Regions from separate parts of the Actinoallomurus acaciae genome, predicted to be linked through region 2. Evidence: predicted binding sites of a transcription regulator. Region 2 holds the regulator's gene; the other holds the start of a gene.
What was found. The regulator LexA, encoded in region 2, represses DNA repair genes until DNA is damaged. The targets are predictions, from matches to a motif close to TCGAACANNTGTTCGA.

Region 1 (5,914 bases), on a different contig from region 2:
CAAGGACTCCTGGCCCAAGCCGGAGATCCTCTGCGCGCTGACCGAGTTCCACGCGCTGTGCGGCCTGCGGGACCCGCGTGAGAGCGCCGAACTGCTGGCTCCCATCGCCGCGCTGCGGCCCGTCGTGGACCTGCTCACCGCCGGCGACCTGCGGGCCGCGGTCGAGACGCTGCTGACCTGGCCCTCGCCGAAGGACGCGGTGGCCGGGGCCGCCGCGGTCGCGCCCGAGCCGTACGCCTCGCTCGCCGAGCGTAACCCCGGCGACATGGGCGTGCTCGTCGCCATGCTGCTGAACGAGGTGCGCCTCAGCCCGGGCGAGGCGCTGTACGTCCCGCCGCGCCGTCCGCACGCCTACCTCAGCGGTACCGGGGTGGAGCTGATGGCCGGCTCGGACAACGTGCTGCGCGCCGGGCTCACGCCCAAGCGCGTCGACGTGCCCGAGCTGCTGTCCGTCGCGTCGTTCGAGCCGGGCCCGCCGGACGTGATCGAGCCCGAACACCGCGACGGCGAGGGCGTCTACCTCACCCCGGCACCGGAGTTCCGGCTCTCGCGTCTCGACGCCGCCCGGCGGCCCGTGCTGCCGGCCGCCGGTCCGCAGCTGCTGCTGTGCGCCGATGGCGGCGTACGGCTCCGCCGCGACGGGCAGGAGCTGGAGCTGCGCCGCGGCGACGCGGTGTTCGCCGGGCACCGTGGCGGGCCGGTCGAGGTGACCGGCTCCGGCACGGTGTTCCGCGCGAGCCTGCCCTCCGCCGGGTAGGACCGGCCTCCGAGAGCCGAGGCCGCCGCCGGATCAGGGCGTGAGGCGTTCGGCGAGCCAGGCGAGGGCGAGCGGATAGCGGTACTCGATGGCGCGGTGCCCGGCGTCGAACAGCTCGAAGTGAACGTCGTCGTCGGCGACGCCGGCGGCCTCGACCGCGCGCCGGAACGCGACCGCGCCGAAGTCCAGGTGGTACTCATCGCGGGTGCCGGCGTCGATCCAGACGCCGCGCAGCGACCGCAGCGCCTCGGCGTGGCCGGGGCGCGCGGCCATCAGCACGGGGTCCCAGGCCAGCCAGCGCTCCCAGATCTCGGGGATGACGCCGCCGGTGTCGTCGAAGGGCAGCCGTACGGTGCCGTCCTCGTCGGCGGAGTAGGCCGCGGCGTAGCCGTACTGCTCGATGAGGGGGAGGTCGGTGTCCTTGGTGCCGGCGATCCGGCCGCGGAAGTCGGCCAGGAACGCCTCCACCGACCCGTCGTAGGCGTCGCGCAACTGCCGCGCCACCTTGGGAAAGTACGGCCGGTAGCAGACGTCGAACAGCGCGTCGCCCGCGTGGGTGGCCAGCGCGCCGAACACGTCCGGCCGCAGCATCGGCGTGACCATGGCGCCGTAGCCGCCGCTGGACTTGCCGCTGATCGCACGGTGGTCGCGGCTCGCCAGCGTGCGGTAGCGGGCGTCGACGTAGGGTACGACCTCGTCGCACAGATAGGAGTGGTAGCGGCCGGTGCCGGGCGAGTCGAGGAACTGGCTGCCGCCCACCGAGGTCCAGGCGTCGACGTAGACGACGATGGCCGGCGGTGCCTCGCCGCGGGCGAACATCTGGTCGGCGAGCTCGGGATAGGTCGGCCGCCACGGCGCGCGGTTGTGCCACATGGGCAGCTGGCCGGTGTAGCCCTGGATGACGTAGACGGACGGGTAACGGCGCTCCGGCTCCTCGTCGTACCCCGGCGGGACGTACACCTCCAGCGGGCGATCATGAGGGTCGCCGAGAGGGTTGCCGCGCAGTACGTCGCTGCTGAGAACGTGTTCGTCGATGCGTCCGGTGAGTTCGGCCGACCAGGGCAGCATCCATGCTCCTTCGCTCGGGTACGCGTCCGACCGTATCCCGCATTCCGCGTCCCGTGCCTGGGCCGAAGACGGCCGCGGGGGGTGGACCCCCGCGGCCGTTCGGCGCAGCTTACGTCAGCGCTCGCTCACGAGTTCGAGGACGCTCACTTCGACGCAGTCCGCCCCCTGCGAGCTGCGGCTGCTCGTACGCCAGCCGGTGTCCGCGAGATCGGGGTCGCAACCCATCCCCCACCTCTCCTTTCATGGTGAACCGATCATCCCCGTGGGTACGGGGACGTTTTCTTGAACTCATCCGCGATCGCGGCGATGAAGTCGCTCGACTCGTCCGGTGGCAGCGCGGCTGCTCGTAGATGGTCGAACCAGGTGGTGTGGCGGCGGACGTCTCTGTCCTTCTCCAGGAAGATGTTCCCCGCCGGCGAATCGACGTACACGACGTCGAGGTCGGTCGGGTCGGGGAAACCGATGATGGTGAACGCACCGCCGAGCCCGGGGTGGGCGCCGCGGGCGAACGGCAGCACTTGGATCGTGACACTGGGGAGCTCGTCGGCCTCGAGGAGCCGGGCGAGCTGGGCGCGCATGACCGTGACGCCGCCGATGGGCCGGCGCAGGACCGCCTCGTCGAGCACGGCCCACACCTCGAGGGCTCCGTCGTCGGCGAGCATGGCCTGGCGCCGCTGGCGCAGGGAGATCATCCGGTCGATGTTGGCGGCGCTCTCGGTGGGCCGCCCGACCTTGATCAGCGCACGTGCGTACTCCTCGGTCTGCATGAGCCCGGGGACGAGGTGGGTCTGGAACGTACGGAGTGAGGCGGCCGAGGCCTCCAGCCCGACGTAGGTGTCCAGCCCCGCGGACAGCACCGATTCGTATTCGGTCCACCAGCCTCGCTGCTGGGCGTCCTTGGCCAGTTTGAGCAGTTGTTCGCGCTGGGCCTCGTCGCCGACCTTGTACAGGTCGAGCATGTCGCGCACGTCCCTGATCCGGGCGACGGACTTGCCGGTCTCGATGCGGCTGACCCGCGACATCGAGCATTCGAGGTGTTTGGCGACATCCTCGATCATGAGGCCCGAGGCCTCACGCAACCTGCGGAGTTCCATGCCCAGTCGGCGACGGCGGACGGTTGGGCTTTGCACGTCGGACATCGAGCACCTCCGGAGCGACCGTCCGGGACGGGGGGTTGAACGGGGAGCGGTGGACGGAAAGAGGAGCCGCTGCGGGGCGTGGCGGTGGACGACGGATCACGTGTCCAGAGCCGTTGACCGCTGAGGAAGTGTATGCGGGGTCGGATCGAGATGGACGGAGTTTTTGCTCGACACTACCGCTATGCCTCATTTAAGCGGATTGTCGTGAAAATAAGCGTTACGCACTGTTGTCGTACGAGTACCTCTTGCCACGACATCGCACTTTACCTGTTCAATGCTATGTCGCTCATCCTTTTGTCGGGTAGGGGAGCTCCGAAACGGTGATCTGACGGCGCGAGGCGCCGGATCCGCACGGCGCGTCGCGACGGGATCACCGATCGGTGTCGGGTGGGACCCTCTTCCCAAAACGTCGATGCGAACGTATGTTCGATGACGCTCGTCTTCCCCCGAGCAACTTCGGCAGCGTACGACCGGGAAGGCGGGCGGCCCGCGTGGGCGGAGTCAGCGATCGGCGTCGGCGAGACGCGTGGACGGTGTCCGGATGAGCCGGGCGTACGGCGACCCGGTCGAGGTCTGGCGGGCCGACGGCCGCCCGTCGCGCTTCGTCTGGCACGGCCGCCTCTACACCGTGCTGCGCGTCCTGGATCACTGGGTGACCACGCGCGACTGGTGGCGAGACCGGCACCCGGGGGCCGAGGCACCGGTCGCCCGGGAGTTCTGGCAGGTGGAGGCCACCCCGGACCGCGAGATCGGCGTGTACGAACTCCGCTACGACGAGGCGAGCGACACCTGGATGCTCTCCCGCGCCTGGAGCTGAGACCGGCCGCCGCCGGCGCCCCACCGACCTCGTAGAGTTCGCCCCGACAGCGATCAACGAGTCAAAAGGCGCATGTCATGACGCGAGTGGTCCTGCGGCCCGTCACGCAGAAGGACCTCGACCTCTTCGAAGCCGAGCTCTCCACCCCCGAGGGGACCGGCGCCCACCAGTGGTTCGGGTATCGCAGTCCCCTCGAGCTCCGTCGCCGGTTCGCCGAGACCGGGCTCCTCACGCCCGACGGCGGGACCCTCACGGTCTGCGCCGAGGACGGCGACGTCGCCGGCCGGGTGGAGTGGTTCAAGAGCCTGTGGGGCCGCCCGGAGACCTCGTGGTGCTGGACCGTCGCGATCGGCCTGCGGCCGAGCCGCCAGGGCCGGGGAATCGGCACCGAGGCGCAACGGCTCCTGGTGGCCTACCTGTTCGACCACACCCGCGCGCAGCGGGTCCAGGCCTTCACCGACCGCGGCAACCTCGCCGAGCGGCGGGCGCTGGAGAAGGCGGGGTTCGAACGAGAGGGCGTCCTCCGCCAGGCCCAGTGGCGAGCCGGGCGCTGGTACGACCAGATCCTCTACTCGACACTGCGTCCGCACGACGGTCGGTGACGTCGCCGGGCCTCAGGCGGGGACCATGGCGCGGATGGCCTTGAGGGTCGGTTCGTCCTTCACCCCGGCGATGAGCAGGGTGGTCACCGGAGAGTCCAGCCACAGCCGCAGTCGTTCGCGGATCCGGCCCGGCGGGCCGAGCAGTGAGATCGCGTCCGCCAGCGCGTCCGGGACGGCCTTGACCGCCTCGTCCCGGCGCCCCGCGAGGAACAGGTCCTGCACCCGCGCGGCCTCCTCCGCGTACCCCAGCCGGCCGATCAGGTCCAGGTGGAAGTTGCGGTCGCGGGCGCCCATCCCGCCGATGTAGAACGCCAGCGGGATCTTGGCCACCTCCAGCGCGGCCGCCAGGTCGTCGGTGACGATCGTGGTGACCGTCGCGGCGATCTCGAAGTCGTCCGGGCGGTCGCGCAGTGACGCGCCGAAGACCGGCTCGATCCGCTCCGGGTCGACGAACAGCGGCAGCCAGCCCTGGGCGATCTCCGTCGACAGCGCGACGTTCTTCGGGCCCTCCGCGCCGAGGTAGACCGGGATGTCCGGGCGCACCGGGTGGGCGATCGACCGCAGCGGCCTGCCCAGGCCCGTCACCCCGTCGCCCACACCGTAGGACCGCAGCGGCAGCGGGTAGTGCGGGCCGGGGCTGGTCACCGGTTCGGCACGTCGCCACACGTCGCGCAGGATCTGGACGTACTCGCGGGTGCGCGCGAGCGGCCGGGCGAACGGCACGCCGTACCAGCCCTCCACCACCTGCGGCCCGGACGCGCCGAGGCCGAGCGTGAGCCGCCCGCCGGACAGCGCGTCGAGGGTCAGCGCGTGCATGGCGGTGGCGGCCGGGGTGCGCGCCGACATCTGCGTCACGGCCGTGCCCAGGCCGATCCGCGAGGTGCGCGCGCCGTACCAGGTCAGCGTGGTGAAGGCGTCGGATCCGTACGCCTCCGCGGTGAAGACCTGGTCATAGCCCAGGCGTTCGGCGGCGAGCACGGTTTCGGTGTCGTCCACGGGGTCCCGCTGCCAGTAGCCGAGGTTGATGCCGAGCCTCATGCGCGCCTCCGGAAGAAGTAGAACCTGTTCCATTCAAACAGGAACAGACCGGCACACACCTGTCGAGGAGGGATCGGTCGTGTGCGATGCTGTGCGTCGGCGGTACGCGGAGGAACCCGGTGAGACTCCGGGGCTGTCGCGCAACTGTGACCGGGGAGTTCGTTCTCAACCGACGGCCACGGCGTGAGCCGGAAGGCCGGGGACGGGTGACGATCCGAGAGCCAGGAGACTCCGGCCGCCGCCTGCAGGCCACCTACGGGGCGCGCAACCCGAGGAAGGACGAACGCCGGGTGAACACCTACCCCTTCTCCGCCGTGGCGGGGCTCGAGGACCTCAAGCTCGCTCTGCTGATCAACGCGGTGTCGCCGTCGGTCGGCGGCGTGCTCGTGCGCGGCGAGAAGGGCACCGCGAAGTCGACCATCGTGCGCGCGCTCGCCGGGCTGCTGCCGGCCGTCTCCGTCGTGGCCGGCTGCCGGTTCTCCTGCGACCCGGA
Region 2 (11,041 bases):
CGCCGAAGACCAGTGCCTCGTGGTCGGGATTGTCGCGTGCCGCATCGTCCAGAACGACCGAGAGGTTGAGCATCGGCGCCTCCTGCTGCGATATCGATGGGGAGGTTCCCATTGATATCGCAGCGGAGCGGTCAGCTGAAGACGACGTCGGCGCAGGAGTAGAAGGCGTTTCCGGTGTCGGCGATGTCCCAGACGGCGAGGATGAGCCGGCGGCCGTGGCGGGTCGGCAGTGTGCCGGTGTGGGTGACCGGGTTCGGCGGCCGCGCCCCGCCGTAGTTCACCTGCAGGAACGGCGTGGAGTAGCCGTGGGCGAAGGCGGGCGCCCACTTGCTCGCGAACTTACTGGAAACCTTCCTAAAAGTAAGGTGGCCCGTGAGGGAGGGCGGCCTCACCTGCGGGAGCCAAAGGCCGACGGTTCTTGCTTGCGTCTGCGCTAGTCTTGGGCTATGCGCTCTCGGCTGCTCCTCAGCCGGCCGCGTTGACGTAACCGATCGGTCGACGCGGCAGCCCCTCCTGTGCGAGGGGCCTTCTCATGCGGAGGGGCCTTGCCTATAAGGGGCATTGTTTCGTGAGCCGAAGCCGTGCGAATCAGACGAGGAACGATGACTGGCGCCGACGAGAACTTTGACCCACGGGCGATTCAGGAAAAATGGCAGGCTCGGTGGGAAGAACTGCAGCCCTTCACGGCCGGCGAGGACCCGGGTGATGAGCGGCCTCGCAAGTACGCGCTGGACATGTTCCCCTACCCCTCCGGCGACCTCCACATGGGCCACGCCGAGGCGTACGCCATCGGCGACGTGAGCGCCCGCTACTGGAACCAGCACGGCTTCAACGTCCTGCACCCCATCGGCTGGGACTCCTTCGGCCTGCCCGCCGAGAACGCCGCGATCAAGCGCGACTCCCACCCGGCGGAGTGGACGTACGCCAACATCGACACGCAGGCCGAGTCGTTCCACCGCTATGCGATCTCCTTCGACTGGTCGCGCCGGCTGCACACCTCCGACCCGGAGTACTACCGCTGGAACCAGTGGCTGTTCCTGCGCTTCTACGAGCGCGGCCTGGCCTATCGCCGGGGCGGCCGGGTCAACTGGTGCCCCAACGACCAGACCGTGCTGGCCAACGAGCAGGTCATCGCCGGTCACTGCGAGCGCTGCGGCGCCCTGGTGGAAAAGCGCCTGCTGACCCAGTGGTACTTCAAGATCACGGAGTACGCCGACCGGCTGCTGGCGGACATGGACGGCCTCGACTGGCCCGAGCGCGTGCTGACGATGCAGCGCAACTGGATCGGCCGGTCCGAGGGCGCCGACGTCGTCTTCGAGATCGAGGGCCGCGACGAGCCGGTCACCGTCTACACGACCCGGCCCGACACGCTGTACGGCGCGACGTTCTTCGTGGTGGCCGCCGACGCCCCGCTGGCCGACGAGATCTGCGCGCCCGGGCGGCGGGCCGAGTTCGAGGAGTACCGCCAGGCGGTGGCGCGCGAGTCGGAGGTCGAGCGGCTGGCCGCCGACCGCGAGAAGACCGGCGTCTTCCTGGGCCGCTACGCGATCAACCCGGTCAACGGCGAGCGCATGCCCGTGTGGGCCTCGGACTACGTCCTGGCGGAGTACGGCCACGGCGCGATCATGGCGGTGCCCGCGCACGACCAGCGCGACCTGGACTTCGCGCGCAGGTTCGACCTGCCGGTGCGGGTCGTGGTGCACACCGGCGAGGCCGACCCCGCCGAGTCCGGCGTCGCGACCCCCGGCGAGGGCGAACTGGTCAACTCCGGCCCGCTGGACGGCCTGACCAAGTCCGGCGCGATCCCGCGGATCACCGAGATCCTGGAGGAGCGCGGCCTGGGCAAGGCGGCCGTCAACTACCGCCTGCGCGACTGGCTGATCTCCCGGCAGCGCTTCTGGGGCACGCCGATCCCGATCATCCACTGTGAGGCGTGCGGCGAGGTCCCCGTGCCCGACGACCAGCTGCCGGTGCGCCTGCCGGACGACCTGCGCGGCGCCGACCTGGCACCGCGGGGCGTGTCGCCGCTGGCGGCCGCCTCCGACTGGGTCGACGTCTCGTGCCCCAAGTGCGGCGGTGCGGCCAAGCGCGACACCGACACGATGGACACCTTCGTCGACTCCTCGTGGTACTTCGTGCGCTACTGCTCGCCGGGCTACGCCGAGGGTCCGTTCGACGTCGAGAAGGCGCGCCGGTGGATGCCGGTCGACCAGTACACCGGCGGTGTCGAGCACGCGATCCTGCACCTGCTGTACAGCCGGTTCTTCACCAAGGTGCTGTACGACATGGGCATGCTGGACTGCGTCGAGCCGTTCACCCGGCTGGTCAACCAGGGCCAGGTGATCCTCAACGGCTCCGCGATGTCCAAGACGACCGGCAACCTGGTCGACCTGGGCGAGCAGATCGCCGAGTACGGCGTCGACGCGGTACGCCTGACGATGATCTTCTCCGGGCCGCCCGAGGACGACATCGACTGGGCCGACGTGTCGCCGTCCGGCGCGGTGAAGTTCCTGGCCCGCGCGCACCGGGTGGCCGCCGACGTCGCCTCGGTGCCCGGCGCCGCCCCGGCCTCGGGCGACGTCGAGCTGCGCAAGGTGACCCACCGCACGATCGACGAGGTCACCCGGCTGGTCGAGGCGCACCGCTACAACGTCGCCGTGGCCCGCATGATGGAGCTGACCTCCGCCGCCCGGCGGGCGATCGACTCCGGTGCGGGCGCGGCCGACCCGGCCGTACGCGAGGCGGCCGAGACGCTGGCGGTGATGCTGTCGCTGGTGGCGCCCTACACGGCCGAGGAGATGTGGGAGCGCCTGGGCGGTAAGGGGTCCGTGGCCAAGGCCGGCTGGCCGGCCGCGGAGCCGGCCCTGCTGGTCCAGGAGTCGGTGACCTGCGTGGTCCAGGTGGCGGGCAAGGTCCGCGACCGGCTCGAGGTCTCCCCGGAGATCGGCGAGACGGAGCTGGAGCGGCTGGCGCTGGCGTCGGAGAAGATCCAGGCCGCCCTCGGCGACCGCGGCATCCGCAAGGTCGTCGTCCGCGCTCCCAAGATCGTCAACATCGTCCCCGCATAGGGCCCGGCCGGGGCGCGGGATGAAAGCCCGCAAAGACGACACCAAAAGCGGTGAGGGCACCCCGTGATGGGGCGCCCTCACCGCGCACAGTCTGGAGACGCGTGGGTCACATCTTGCGCAGGACCGCGACGACCCGCCCGAGGATCGTCGCGTCATCGCCCGGGATCGGGTCGTACGCCGGGTTGTGCGGCATCAGCCAGACCTTCCCGTCACGGCGCTTCAGCGTCTTGACCGTCGCCTCGCCGTCGATCATGGCGGCGACGATGTCGCCGTTCTCGGCCACCGGCTGCTGACGGACGACCACCCAGTCGCCGTCGGCGATCGCGGCCTCGATCATCGAGTCACCGGTGACGTTGAGCAGGAAGTGCGTGCCCTCGCCGACGAGCTGCTTGGGCAGCGCGAAGACGTCCTCCACGGCCTCTTCGGCCAGGATCGGACCACCGGCGGCGATGCGGCCCACGAGAGGCACGTACGCGGGCGCGGGACGGGCCGCCGTCTCCTGCCCCGAGGTCGTCTCGTACGACTCCGGCTCGCTCTGCACGGCCGCCGAGCCGGGCATGCGGACGACGACGGCGCGCGGGCGGTTGGGGTCGCGCAGCAGGAAGCCCTTGCGCTGTAGCGCACGCAGCTGGTGCGACACGCTGGAGGTGCTCGTCAGCCCGACCGACTCGCCGATCTCGCGCATCGACGGAGGGTAGCCACGGCGCTGGACGGAGTCGCGGATCACCTCCAGAACCTTGCGCTGACGTGCCGTCAGACCCGACTCGTCGCGCGGGCCGTCGGGCATTTCCCGAACCTTGCTCATATATGTCTCCGCTGGATGACTGCGCTCCGGTGACGCGCTGTCGCCGGTATTTCGTTCCTGTACACGGACGTTAGCGCCTCACCGCTAAATGATCAAACACCTGTTCGAAGATGTCCTGGAAATTCGTCGGCTCTCGCGGTACAACTCGTACTGATGTTCGATCGAAATCTCTTTCGACTCGGCAGAGGGGAGACCGACATGCGAACGAATCGAAAGCGCGGCGTGCCCGATCACTCCTTCGACGGAGGATGGCCCATGGGTGCGTCCGTTCGGTTTCGCCCGGCCGCGCCCCTGCGGCTCACCCGGCGCGGCCGGGTGGTCATCGTCTGCGGCGTGGCGCTGGTGCTCCTCGCCGGCCTCTGGATGGGCGCGCGGCACGGCGCCCGCGCCACGTCCGGCGGCGGCGAGGGGGAGTCGGCGGTCGCGGGTGAGTCGGTGGTCGTGGGGCCGCACGACACGCTGTGGGGCATCGCCGTACGCTCCCGGCCGGGGGTCGACCCGCGCGTCACGGTGCAGCGCATGATCGACCTCAACGCCCTGCCCAGCGCCGTCGTCAACCCGGGGCAGAAGATCTACATCCCCGCGCGCTGACGGGTTCGCCGCTCGTCGTTCTCGCGCCGGGTGGCGGCGCGACACGCCGACGCCGCCGTGACGTGAGCGGGGTCTTCGCGTTCTTGTTGCGGACGAGGTTGCGGAGGCCTCTGTGGAGCCGTACGGTAGACCACAACATCTAGTAGTTACACGGGTGTAGTTCACCACAGGTTGTGGTTACACAGTGAAGCCGCTGTAATCGAGACGTAACGCCCGTCGGGGGGAGGGGATGAGCCGTGCATTGCCCGTTCTGCCGTAACCCCGACAGCAGGGTGATCGACAGTCGCTCCACCGAAGACGGCGCGGCGATCCGGCGGCGCCGGTCGTGCTCCGAGTGCGGCCGCCGGTTCACGACCCAGGAGACCGTACTCCTGATGGTCGCCAAGCGCAGCGGCGTCACCGAACCGTTCTCCCGTGACAAGATCGTCGCCGGGGTGCGCCGGGCCTGCCAGGGGCGCCCGGTGACAGAAGACGCGTTGGCCCAGCTCGGGCAGCGTGTCGAAGAGGCCATCCGGGCGACTGGAAACGCCGAGATGCGCTCGCACGACGTGGGGCTGGCCATCCTTGGGCCGCTGCGCGAGCTGGACGAGGTCGCCTATCTGCGATTCGCCTCCGTCTACCGGGGGTTCGAGTCGATCGACGACTTCGAGAAGGAGATCGAGTCTCTTCGCGCGGCGGAACGCGACCGGTAACACCGGCGCCCGATCGCGTGTTGTACGAGGTAATCCTTGAAATAGGCCTGTTCGGCCTGAGAAGGGGGAGGTCATGACGGAGACGGTGAGCGGCCAGGCACGGCGCGGGAGGGGCGGCCGCAAGGGGTTGAAGATGCGCCGCATCTTCACCCGGCCCGGCATTCACCCGTACGACGAGGTCCGGTGGGAGCGCCGCGACGTCGTCATGACCAACTGGCGCGACGGCTCGGTCAACTTCGAGCAGCGCGGTGTGGAGTTCCCCGAGTCCTGGTCGGTCAACGCGGCCAACATCGTCACCTCGAAGTACTTCCGCGGCGCCGTCGGCACTCCGCAGCGTGAGTGGAGCCTGAAGCAGCTGGTCGACCGGGTCGTCGGGGTGTACACCGAGACCGGCCGCAAGCACGCCTACTTCGCGAGCGACGAAGACGCCGAGATCTTCGAGCACGAGCTGACGCACGCGCTGGTCCACCAGGTGTTCAGCTTCAACTCGCCGGTGTGGTTCAACGTGGGGACCCCGTCGCCGCAGCAGGTCAGCGCGTGCTTCATCCTGTCCGTGGACGACACGATGGAGTCGATCCTCGACTGGTACAAGGAAGAGGGTGTGATCTTCAAGGGCGGTTCCGGCTCGGGCGTCAACCTCTCCCGCATCCGCTCCAGCAAGGAGCTGCTCTCCTCCGGCGGCACCGCCAGCGGCCCGGTCTCGTTCATGCGCGGCGCCGACGCCTCGGCGGGAACGATCAAGTCCGGAGGCGCCACCCGCCGGGCGGCCAAGATGGTCGTGCTCGACGTCGACCACCCCGACGTCGAGGAGTTCATCGAAACGAAGGCGCGTGAAGAGGACAAGATCCGCGCGCTCCGCGACGCCGGCTATGACATGGACCTCGGCGGCAAGGACATCGTCAGCGTTCAGTACCAGAACGCCAACAACTCCGTACGCGTCAGCGACGAGTTCATGCGCGCCGTCGAGTCCCGCTCCCCCTTCGGCCTGCGCGCCCGCCTGACCGGCGAGGTGATCGAGACCGTCGACGCGAAGGGCCTCTTCAACAAGATCGCCAAGGCGGCCTGGGAGTGCGCCGACCCCGGCATGCAGTACGACGACACGATCAACGACTGGCACACCACCCCCGAGACTGGCCGCATCACCGCGAGCAACCCCTGCTCGGAGTACATGAGCCTGGACAACTCCTCGTGCAACCTCGCGAGCCTCAACCTGCTCAAGTTCCTGCGCGAGGACAACAGCTTCGACGTCGACGCCTTCGTCAAGCTCACCGAGCTGGTCATTACGGCGATGGACATCTCCATCACCTTCGCCGACTTCCCGACCGAGAAGATCGCTGAGACCACGCGGGCGTACCGCCAGCTCGGCATCGGCTACGCCAACCTCGGCGCGCTGCTGATGGCGACCGGCCACGCGTACGACTCCGAGGGCGGCCGTGCGCTCGCCGCGGCGATCACCTCGCTGATGACCGGTGTCGCCTACCGCCGCTCCGCCGAGCTGGCCGGCGTCGTCGGCACGTACGACGGCTACACCCGCAACGCCGAGGCCCACAAGCGGGTCATGCGCAAGCACGCCGCGGCCAACGACCAGGTCCGCACGCTCGACGCGCTGGACAAGTCCATCCACACCGAGGCGACCCGGCAGTGGCAGGAGTGCCTCAAGATCGGCGAGCGGAACGGCTACCGCAACGCCCAAGCCTCGCTGCTGGCGCCGACCGGCACGATCGGCCTGATGATGGACTGCGACACGACGGGCATCGAGCCCGACCTCGCGCTGGTGAAGTTCAAGAAGCTCGTCGGCGGCGGGTCGATGCAGATCGTGAACAACACCGTGCCGCGGGCGCTGAAGAAGCTCGGCTACCAGCCGGAGCAGGTCGAGGCGATCGTGGAGTACATCTCCGAGCACGGTCACGTCGTCGACGCCCCGGGGCTGCGGCCGGAGCACTACGAGGTGTTCGACTGCGCGATGGGCGAGCGGGCGATCAGCCCGATGGGCCACGTCCGGATGATGGCCGCGACGCAGCCGTTCCTGTCCGGCGCCATCAGCAAGACGGTCAACGTCCCCGAGAGTGCGACGATCGAGGACATCGAGGAGGTCTACCTCCAGGGCTGGAAGCTCGGCCTCAAGGCGCTCGCGATCTACCGCGACAACTGCAAGGTCGGCCAGCCGCTGTCGGTGGCGAAGAAGAACACCGAGGAGAAGTCCCAGCCGGCGGCGGCCCCGGTCGAGGTCGGCCCGGTGCGCACCCGGCTGCCCAAGCGGCGCCCGGCCACGGTGACCCGCTTCTCCGTCGGCGGCGCCGAGGGCTACATGACCGCCTCGACGTACCCGGACAACGGCCTCGGCGAGGTGTTCCTCAAGCTCGGCAAGCAGGGCTCCACCCTGGCCGGCGTCATGGACGCCTTCTCCATGGCGATCTCCATCAGCCTCCAGTACGGCGTGCCGCTGGAGACCTGGGTGGAGAAGTTCACCAACATGCGGTTCGAGCCGGCGGGCATGACCGACGACCCGGACATCCGCATGGCGAACTCCATGATGGACTACATCTTCCGCCGCCTGGCCCTGGACCACCTGCCGTACGAGACGCGGGCCGAGCTGGGCATCTTCTCCGCGGAGGAGCGCGCCGCCCAGGCGTCCGGCCAGGACCCGGCGACCCTGCGCACCGACGACGACGTCGACCCGGAGACGCTGGCCCAGTCCGTCCCGGTCGAGCGCCCGAAGCAGGAGAAGCCCGCCACGGCCATCGCCGAGGCCCACTCCTCGACCGAGCTGATCGAGAGCCACCAGGGCCGCACCGCCGACGCCCCGCTGTGCCTGACGTGCGGCACGAAGATGCGCCCGGCGGGCAGCTGCTACGTCTGCGAGGGCTGCGGCTCCACCAGCGGCTGCAGCTGATAACGGGCAAAGTTGCAACAAGCGCAACACTCCGCAGTGTTTGCGTAAGACAATCCCCCGCTGGTCACGGGGGTGGCAAGGGAAGTCAGCTCGCCACCCCCGTGACCTCTCGGCCCACGTCAGGCCGACCGTCGAAATGAGAGCAACAATGTTGCGTTTACTGCAACGTGATAACGAAGGATCGACTTATGTCCCCCCAGATTCAACACAGAGACCTCGCCGCCTTCGCAGATGACAGGGTCAACCTGAAGAAGACCGAGGTTGACGACCAGCGAGCCCAGGTCAATCGGCTTCGTGACCGGATCGAGGCGAAGATCGCCGCGTCGCCGGGATACGGCTTCGTCAAAGCGCTGCACGCCGGTTCGGTCGCAAAGGGCACGGCTCTACGCAGCGTCAACGATCGTGACCTTGCGGTCTACGTGAAAGCCGAACAAGCTCCGGAAGATACGCCAAAACTCGTCAACTGGGTCCGGGACCTGGTCATCGAGGCGTACCCGGCCCTGTCCGACGATCAGATCGTCGCCAACACCCACTGCGTGACCGTCACGTTCGCGGCCAGCAGGCTTGAAGTCGATGTTGTCCCGGTGCTCTACGAGGGTGAGCCGAACGACGTGGGCTATCTCGTTAGCAAGGACACCGGCGAGCGCCTGAAGACCAGCGTCCGCCAGCATCTGGACTTCATTCGCGGCCGCAAGAAGGATCACCCGAAGCACCTCGCGCAGCTCATCCGATTCACGAAGTGGTGGGCTCGGCAGCAGAAGAGGCGCGACGGCGAGTTCAAGTGCAAGAGCTTCATGCTCGAGCTGTTGTGGGTCCATCTGGCCGATGGCGGGTTGGTGCTCAACGACTATGTCGAAGCGCTTGAGCGGTTCTTCGCCTTCATCGTCAACGGTGGCCTCGACGAACAGATTGCCTTCACCGACTTCCATCCGGCGTCGGACCTGCCCGCCCGTGGAAGCGCGCCGATCCAGATCCTCGACCCGGTCAACTTCGACAACAACGTGGCCGAGCACTACGAGGCCCAGCACCGCGACCGGCTCGTCGCCGCGGCCCAGGAGGCGTTCGACGCAATCTCCACGGCCTACTACGAGCCGGCCAAGGGCCAGGCAGTCGAGCTGTGGCAGGACGTGTTTGGCACCAGCTTTAAGGGGGCGGCGTGAGTAGCTACACCTACGCCGAAAGCTTCACGCGCACCCACGCGCGTCGCCTCGCAGGTCGGGTCACCACAGATCTACGGCAAAGCCACGTCCTTTATGGCAGCCCGAGCAGCAGCAGACTCGCCGAGTACCGGTCCGAGCTCGAGGAACTCCTCGCGGACGGGTATGTGGACAAATATCAGTTCGGGTTCAAGCGGGATGGCATGGTCGTCTGGTCGCTGCGTTACACCGTCGGCCCAGACGGGGCGCTCACCGGCGGCGCGGGCGGTGTCCCCACCGGAGTAAGTGTCGCGCAGGCGAGTTGGTTCACCTTCTTGAGCTACTCATACACCTGGGACCTTCTTAGCGACTCTGCTAAGGCGGCCGTGAAGAAGAAGCTCCCCTTTGTTAGGGGCACAGGCTCATTGCCCAGCGATGCCCACGGCTACTGGGAGAAAGATCGGACCTACGCCGCCGGAGGCGTTGGGGTGCAGCGGGCGGTCTTCAGGAGCTGGTCGTGATCGAGGGCACCGAAGGGCTGTTTGCCCGCACCGAGGAGTTCCCGAATTCGTTGGCGCAGGCCAGATTGGTCGCGCTCGTGGGGCTCGATGATCTGATCGATCGCCTGGTGACAGACGCCGTCGCGCTGCTGGATCCTACCGTGATCCAGCAGTGGAGCAGGGCCATGCACGGTGAGATCATCCCCGCCATCAATGCCCTCGCGGACCGGACCCCGCTGCTCGTGTTCGCCGGCGACGTCGGGGTCGGCAAGACCGAGGTCGCCGAGGTGATTGGCCAGGCAATCGCGATCCGAACCGACACCGATGTGACTTTGTATCCGCTGAGTCTGACCGCGAGAGGGCGCGGGGCCGTTGGCGAGATGACGACGCTGTTGACCCGCGCGTTCGAGCGCATCACCGCAGATTTCGCCAGAGCACGGCGAAGCGACGGGACCGCTTCCAGCCTCGGCGTTCTGCTCGTCGACGAAGCTGATGCATTGGCCCAGTCCCGTGAACTTGCCCAGATGCATCATGAGGACCGCGCCGGGGTGAATGCCCTGCTACGCGGCATCGATGGGATGCGGATCGATCGGCTGCCCGTGCTCACGATCTTGTGTACGAACCGGATCGATGCGCTCGACCCGGCAGTGCAGCGTCGCGCGGCGACCGTCGAGGTGTTCGAGCGCCCCACCCATGCGCAGAGGGCCGCGTTGCTGACTCGGCTCCTTAGCGGGACCAAGTTGTCGCCAGCGGACATCGACGCCTTGGCCTCCGCCACCGGAGAGAACGCCGGCCGAACCTACAGTTACACCTACTCCGATCTGCGCCAACGTCTCGTGCCGGAGATCATCTTGGCCGCTTACCGTCAGGGAGTCGCGGTCGACTCAGTAATCGCACGAGATGTCCTGGCTCGGACGCTGCCGACCCGGCCGTTCGAGGCTGAGCGGAGATGACGACCGAGACCGCCCGCGCGGCCAGCGGGGCCCGCCTGCTGGGCGACGATGTCCAGCACCTCGTGGTCTGGTATCACGTGTTGCGCACGCAGCGGGCCGACTCCACGATCACCGAGCTAGCCGTCGAGGCTAGCCAAGCAGGGAACGTCGATGATCTGACGTTGCGTCGCACCGCAGGGCCAGATGAATACTGGCAGGTCAAGGCATCTGTCGACGCCACTAGTCCACTTACAGAAGTATGGCTGTTCGAACGTCCGAAGGGCCGACCAAGCCTCCTGCAACGGCTTTACGCGAGTTGGGTGACGCTCCGTCCCCGACACGCGCAGCTCCCGAAAGTGGTTCTAGCCACCACGAAGGCGATCGACCCCACTGACATGGTGCTCGGAGCGCGCGCGACAACGGA

Region 1: ACFFNX_RS38835 (DUF6504 family protein) is a predicted target of LexA. The motif match lies at 3,379-3,394, and genes of this name have one in related genera.

What each region holds. Positions count from the first base shown of each region.
Region 1 covers NZ_JBHLZP010000468.1:323-6,236, forward strand. The annotation lists partial or broken gene manA (mannose-6-phosphate isomerase, class I) at 1-757, shown strand, start outside; gene ACFFNX_RS38820 (alpha/beta hydrolase) at 791-1,825, opposite strand; gene ACFFNX_RS38825 (DUF397 domain-containing protein) at 1,940-2,050, opposite strand; gene ACFFNX_RS38830 (helix-turn-helix domain-containing protein) at 2,080-2,964, opposite strand; gene ACFFNX_RS38835 (DUF6504 family protein) at 3,506-3,781, shown strand; gene ACFFNX_RS38840 (GNAT family N-acetyltransferase) at 3,859-4,383, shown strand; gene ACFFNX_RS38845 (LLM class F420-dependent oxidoreductase) at 4,396-5,421, opposite strand; cobalamin riboswitch at 5,531-5,653, shown strand; partial or broken gene ACFFNX_RS38850 (magnesium chelatase) at 5,712-5,914, shown strand, end outside.
Region 2 covers NZ_JBHLZP010000021.1:19,741-30,781, reverse strand. The annotation lists gene ACFFNX_RS05140 (long-chain-fatty-acid--CoA ligase) at 1-73, opposite strand, end outside; gene ACFFNX_RS05135 (lytic polysaccharide monooxygenase) at 132-392, opposite strand; gene leuS (leucine--tRNA ligase) at 603-3,068, shown strand; gene lexA (transcriptional repressor LexA) at 3,175-3,873, opposite strand; gene ACFFNX_RS05120 (LysM peptidoglycan-binding domain-containing protein) at 4,129-4,464, shown strand; gene nrdR (transcriptional regulator NrdR) at 4,701-5,156, shown strand; gene ACFFNX_RS05110 (vitamin B12-dependent ribonucleotide reductase) at 5,230-8,049, shown strand; gene ACFFNX_RS05105 (CBASS oligonucleotide cyclase) at 8,238-9,209, shown strand; gene ACFFNX_RS05100 (HORMA-1 domain-containing protein) at 9,206-9,706, shown strand; gene ACFFNX_RS05095 (AAA family ATPase) at 9,703-10,638, shown strand; gene ACFFNX_RS05090 (SAVED domain-containing protein) at 10,635-11,041, shown strand, end outside.